Regions from separate parts of the Dietzia sp. SL131 genome, predicted to be linked through region 1. Evidence: riboswitches for the same ligand, from Rfam matches in the RefSeq annotation. Region 1 holds a riboswitch; the other holds the start of a gene.
The links. A riboswitch is a leader RNA that binds a small molecule or an ion and turns the genes downstream of it on or off. The one in region 1 is predicted to bind cobalamin.
Positions count from the first base shown of each region.

Region 1 (3,204 bases):
GGAACCCGTGGACCTCGCCGCGGCGCACGTCGAGGTCCAACTCGTCCAGGGCCCGGGCGCGGCCGAAGGTCTTGACCAGGCCCTCGACCCGCACCACGCTGTCGTGTTCTGAACGCATGATCAGCTCCTTCGTCCGATTACCCCGATCATCCCAGGGATCCGCGTCACAATGTGCCCATGCGCTCTCCCATGTCCGGCCACCGTGACTTTTCCCCGTCGATCCCGGATCGCCTGACCAAGGCCGTCATGACCGCTGCCGGGTTCCTGCCCGGCCCGCTCCTCCGACTCGTGGGCGGGACCCCGCGACGGATGGACGGCCAGGTCCTCGACCCGCACTTCCAGGCCGGGCTCCGGGTCATCTCGATGACATCCGAGGGCGAATACGAGGATCTGACCGTCGAGAAGGCACGTTCGGCCGTCGAGCGGTCGGCGTTCACCGTCTCGGGGAAGAAGATCGACCTCGCCGTCGTCACCGACATCGTCCTCCCGCTCGGCGGCACCGACCCGGACCGGGCCGACCTGCCCGCGCGCCTGTACTCGCCGGTCCACGGTGACGAAACGCTGCCCGCACTCGTGTTCTTCCACGGCGGCGGCTGGGTGCTCGGCAGCGTCGACTCGCACGACGCGACCTGCCGCTACATCGCCGAGACGGGCCGGCTCAAGGTGATCAGCGTGGACTACCGGCTGGCACCCGAGTTCCGGTTCCCCACCGCGGTCGAGGACGCGATCGCCGCGTTCCGGTACGTCCGCGACCACGCCGACGAACTCGGCGTGGACCCGACGCGCATCGCGGTGGGCGGTGACAGCGCCGGCGGCAACCTGGCGGCGGTGGTCTGCCAGCAGACGCGCGACGCCGGAGAGAAGATGCCGGACTTCCAACTGCTGTTCGTCCCCGCCACCAACATGTCCGCGCGGACCCGCTCGTACGAGCTGTTCGGCGACGGCTTCTTCCTCACCCGGGCCAACATGGACTGGTACGAGGAGACCTACATCCGGTCCGACGAGGACCGGCTCGACCCCCGCGCCTCCCCCCTGCTTGCGGAGGACTTCTCGGGACTGCCGCCCGCCCACGTGGCCACGGGCGGGTTCGACCCGCTGCGCGACGAGGGCGAGGCCTACGCCCGGAAGATGGCCGATGCCGGTGTCCCGGTCTCGCTGCGCCGCCACGAGACACTGGTCCACCCGTTCGTCAACGCCGTCGGGGCCACCCCGCTCGCGCGCTCGGCGCTGTCCGAGGCGGTGGGCGCGATGCGGATGGGGCTGGCGTACTGACCCTGGAGCGCGTGTTACCTTGTGATCGCCAGCGAGACCGATCGGTCGCGGGAATCCGGTGCGAATCCGGAACTGACGCGCAGCGGTGAGGGTGATGGCGGGGCACGATGCCACTGGGCCGCACGGTCTGGGAAGGCGCTCCGTCCAGGTGATCCCGAGTCCGAATACCGGCTGGCCCTCGCGGTGACAACCGCCAGGTCATCACCGGGCTTCGCGTTGCAGGCCCGCGACCTCGGAGCACACCCATGCGTTCGTCCACCCTGGTCGCCCTCGCCGGCGTCACCCTTCTCACCCTGACCTCCTGCACCGCCCACGACCCGGCCGCGATCGCCGGCCCGGGCACCGATCCGATCGAGAACTGCGGGGAGCAGGTGCAGCTCGACGCCCCGCCCGAACGGGTCGTCTCGCTCAACCAGGGCTCCACCGAGATCCTGTACGCCCTCGGCCTCGGCGACCGGATGGTCGGCACCGCCACCTGGACAGACCCGGTCCTACCCGAGTTCTCCGAGGTGAACAGGTCTGTCCCCCGCCTGGCCGACAACGCGCCGTCGATGGAGGCCGTCCTGGACGTGGAGCCGGACTTCGTCACCGCCTCCTTCGGCAGCACCCTCGGCGAGGGCGGGGTCGCCGCCCGCGAGCAGTTCCACGAACTCGGCGTGGGTACGTACCTCTCCCCCACCGACTGCGTGGGCAAGGTCGCCGACTCCGGGGACGGCGTCCGCGAGACCCCGCTCACCCCGGACCTGCTCTACCGCGAGATCACCGATCTCGCGACGATCTTCGACGTGGAGCAGGCCGGTGACGAGCTGGTGGCGGACCTGCAGCGCCGACTCGATGAGGCCGCCGAGAGCGTCGACGCCCGCGGGATCTCCGCGATGTACTGGTTCGCCAACTCCGAGTCCCCGTACCTGGCCGGCTGCTGCGGTGCCCCCGGCCTCATCTCGACCACCCTCGGCCTGGAGAACGTTTTCGACGACACCACCCAGGAGTGGCCGCAGATCAGCTGGGAGGTCGTGGCCGAGCGCGACCCGGACGTGATCGTCGTGGGCGACCTGACCCGCAAGAGCCAGACCGCCGAGACCGCGGAGGCCAAGATCGCCTACCTCGAGTCCAACCCCGTCACCCGGGAGATGGCGGCGGTCCGGGAGAAGCGGTTCATCGACATCACCGGTGCCGAGATGAACCCGTCGCTGCGCACGATCTACGGGGTGGAGACCGTCGCGGCGGGGCTCACCGCTCTTGGACTCACCACGCCGGGTCTCGCCGAGCCGGACCCGGCCAACTGACCCGATGACCCTCGCACCCGAGAGGACCACCGCCCCGGTGGTCCCGGCGCCACCGCGTCGGCGGCCGCCCCTGCGGCGACCGTCCGCGCTGGCCACCCTATGGCTCGGCGGCCTGGGGCTGCTGGCGGTGTCGACGGCGCTCGTCATCACCATCGGCCCGTCCGGACTCACCGCCGCCGACGTCGTCCAGTCCGCGCTGGCCCGCCTCACGGGAGCCGACTCCGGGCTCACGCGGATCCAGGAGGGGATCATCTGGAACCTGCGGCTGCCGCGCACCCTCATGGCGGCCCTGGCCGGGGCGGGGCTCGCACTGTGCGGCGTCATCCTGCAGTCGCTGCTGCGCAACCCGCTGGCCGACCCGTACATCCTCGGCATCTCCTCGGGCGCCTCCACCGGGGCGGTCCTCGTGGTGGTGCTCGGGGTCGGCGCGGGCGCGGTCGGGCTCACCACGGGGGCGTTCGTCGGGGCGCTCACCGCGTTCGGCTTCGTCCTGGTCCTGGCCTTCGCGTCCGGCGGCACCACCGACCGGGTGGTGCTGGCCGGGGTCGCGGCGACCCAGCTGTTCTCCGCGGTGACCTCGTTCGTCGTCTACATCGCCGCCGACGCGGAACAGACCCGCGGCGTGCTGTTCTGGCTGCTCGGCTCG
Region 1 is NZ_JAPPRI010000003.1:874,710-877,913, reverse strand. Features, by position in the region: gene OVA21_RS04955 (ABC transporter ATP-binding protein) at 1-118, opposite strand, end outside; gene OVA21_RS04950 (alpha/beta hydrolase) at 178-1,272, shown strand; cobalamin riboswitch at 1,285-1,462, shown strand; gene OVA21_RS04945 (ABC transporter substrate-binding protein) at 1,518-2,558, shown strand; gene OVA21_RS04940 (FecCD family ABC transporter permease) at 2,563-3,204, shown strand, end outside.

Region 2 (3,204 bases), 2.5 Mb from region 1:
GGCGAACGCCGCCACGGCGACGCCGGCGAGGATGATGACCACCTCGCTGCGTCCACCGCCGACACTGCGGCCCAGCGTGTAGGTGGCCAGCACCGCGATCATGCCGCCGGCGAACGCGGCGGGCGGCACCATCGCCGAGCCCATCGCGCCGCCCACGACGATCGCCAGGGTGGCGCCCAGCCCCGCCCCGCTGGACACCCCGAGCAGGTACGGGTCGGCGAGCGGGTTGCGGAACACGCCCTGGTAGGTGGCCCCGGCGATCGCGAGCATCGCGCCGACGATCGCGCCCAGCACCACGCGTGGGATGCGGATCTCCCAGAGGATGACCTGCTGACGTTCGGTGAACCCCGAGTTGATGTCGACGAGCGGCAGCCGGCCCACCAGTTCGAGCACCACGCCGCCCGGGGTGAGGCCGGCCGGGCCGATGAGGGTGCCGAGCAGGACCGCCGCGGCCAGCAACAGCGTCGCCCCGCCCAGCACGAGGGCGCGGCGGGGCGACGGGCGGGTCACGAGGCGGGCTGGTTCGCGGGGCTCTCCGCGGTCTCCGGCGCGGCGTCGGGCACCGCGGTGACGATCGCGGCGACCTCGCGCATGAAGTCGACCACGCGCGGGCCCCACCGGCTGGACAGGTCCTCGTCGACCACGTGGACGCGCCCGTCGCGCACGGCGGTGAGTCCGTCCCAACCCGGCCGCTCGGCCACGACCTCCGGGGTGATGCCGCAGCACTGGCCGTCGGCGAGGAACACGAGGTCCGGGTCGGCCTCGAGGATGAGTTCCTCGGACAGCTGCGGGTAGGGGTCGTCGCCGGTGGCGATCGAGGTTAGGCCGAACAGGGAGTAGATCTCCCCGACGTAGGTGTCGTCGGTGACGGTGTAGTAGGTGTCGTCGAGCTCGTGGAAGTACGTCAGCGGGGTCTCGCGCTCCGGCACCGAGGCGACGATCTCGTCGATCTCGCTCTGCATCCGCGACACGAGTTCGGCGGCCTCGCCGATGTGCCCGGTGGCCGCCCCGACCTGCTCGAGCTGGGTGTAGGTGTCGTCGAGGGTCTGCGCGGCGGGCAGCTGCAGCACCTCGACGCCGGAGCGTTCGAGGCCGGCCACGATGTCCCCGGTGTCGTCGGTGAGCACGACGAGGTCCGGCGCGTATCCCAGGATCGCCTCGAGGTTGGGCGTGTAGCCGGACAGGTCGGTGACCGGGGCGTCGGAGGGGAAGTCGGACCGCTCGTCGACCGCCACGACGCTGTCCCCGGCGCCGACGGCGTAGAGCATCTCGGTGGTGGTGGGGGCCAGCGACACGATCGCCTGCGGTTCCTCCGCCGCGGCGGAGGTCTGGTCGGCCGGGGCCGGCTCGTCGCCGCCGGTGCCGCTGCCGCTGCACGCGGAGGCGACCAGCGCCAGGGCGGCCAGGGGGGCGAGCAGCAGCGAGCGGGCTCGTGGATGGTGCATGGCATCCTCCGTGATTCGGAGGAAGAAAACAGCTCGGGCCGCGGCCTGGGCCGCTGCACGCGACCGTCCTTCGTCCGAGGTCAGTACGTACGGCTGCCGCGGAACCGGCCGACCTGGCTCGCCCGTCCTGAGACGGGATCACAGTTGCGGGACAGCGTCGGATTCGCACCGACTTCCGCCGAGTTGCCGCGGGGTCCGACGCTGGTGGCCGGACCCGTCGAGGGTATCCCACCCGTCGTCGCGTCCGCCCATCCCATACATCCGCTGTCGCCCCTGTCCGAGCCGTCCCCGCGCCTGGCCGGGGCGGGGCGAGGTCACGCGGAGCTGGTGACGACGGTCGGGGAGGATGGATCGCGATACCTGTCGGCAGTGGGAGAGGACCGTGGAGATGACGACGACGACGAGTTCTGCAGGCGAGGGGCCTTCGGCCGCGGATCTGCGCGAGCAGGGTTTCGCGACCAGGCGCGAGGTGATGAGCGACGACTTCGTCGACCGGGCCATGGACCGGGCTGTCGGGACGGAGTCGGAGGCGATCCAGCACGTGGTCGCAGAGAACGTGTGGGGCAACATCTGGAACCGGCCCGGGTTGGACCGACGGGATCGCAGCCTGCTTAATATCGGGATGCTCGTGGCACTGCGCGCGGACGCCGAGCCGGCGGGGCATGTACGCGGCGGGTTGACCAACGGGTTGACCCGCGAGGAGATCACCGAGGCGGTCATCCACGCCTCGGAGTACTGCGGCGCGCCGGCGGCCCTCGCGGCGACGAGGACCGTCCAGACCGTCTTCGACGACCTCGACGGGTGATCGCCCACACGGCCCAAGGACGTCATGGACGTCAGGTAGTCTCGACACGAGAGTGACAGACGCCACCCCTCGATCAAGGAGCCCCTCATGAAGAGCACGATGATGCCGGAGCAGTTGAACATCAGCACGATCCTGCAGTTCGGTGCGACCGTCCACTCCGATGCGGTCGTCACCACCTGGACCGATCAGGGACCACGGAAGATCACCTACGGCGATCTGGGCAAGCACGCCGCGCAGCTGGCCAACGCGCTGCGTTCCCTGGGGGTCGACGGTGACCAGCGGGTCGCCACATTCCAGTGGAACAACTCCGAGCACTTGGAGGCCTACCTCGCGATCCCGTCCATGGGCGCCGTGCTGCATCCGCTGAACATCCGGCTGTTCCCGGACCAGCTCGAGTTCGTGGCCAACCACGCAGAGGACAAGGTCGTGATCGTCGACCCGAGCCTCGTCCCGCTCCTGCAGCCGCTCCTGCCCCGGTTCTCGACGGTCGAGCACGTCATCGTCACCGGTGGGGGCGCCGCGAACCTCGAGGCTCCCGAGGGCATCCAGGTGCACGACTACGACGCGCTCCTCGCCGCCCAGCCCACCGAGTTCGATTGGCCGGAGGTCGACGAGAACTCCGGCGCCGCGATGGCCTACACCTCGGGCACCACCGGCGACCCGAAGGGCGTCGTCTACTCGCACCGGTCGATCTACCTCCACTCGATGCAGGTGTGCATGTCCGACGGCATGGACATCTCGCTCGACGACAACGTGCTGGCGATCGTGCCGATGTTCCACGCCATGTCGTGGGGCCTGCCGTACGCCGCGTTCATGGTGGGCGCCTCGCTGCTCATGCCGGAGCGTTTCCTACAGCCCGAGCCGCTGGCCGCGATGATCGCCTCCGAGCGTCCGACGCTGGCCGCCGCCGTCCCCACGATCTGGCAGGCAGTGGACGCGTACAGCGTGGACCAC
Region 2 is NZ_JAPPRI010000003.1:3,420,695-3,423,898, forward strand. Features, by position in the region: gene OVA21_RS17030 (FecCD family ABC transporter permease) at 1-510, opposite strand, end outside; gene OVA21_RS17035 (ABC transporter substrate-binding protein) at 507-1,445, opposite strand; cobalamin riboswitch at 1,535-1,673, opposite strand; gene OVA21_RS17040 (carboxymuconolactone decarboxylase family protein) at 1,834-2,250, shown strand; gene OVA21_RS17045 (long-chain fatty acid--CoA ligase) at 2,338-3,204, shown strand, end outside.
Region 2: linked by a shared signal. The riboswitch ahead of OVA21_RS17035 (ABC transporter substrate-binding protein) and the one ahead of OVA21_RS04945 (ABC transporter substrate-binding protein) in region 1 are both predicted to bind cobalamin.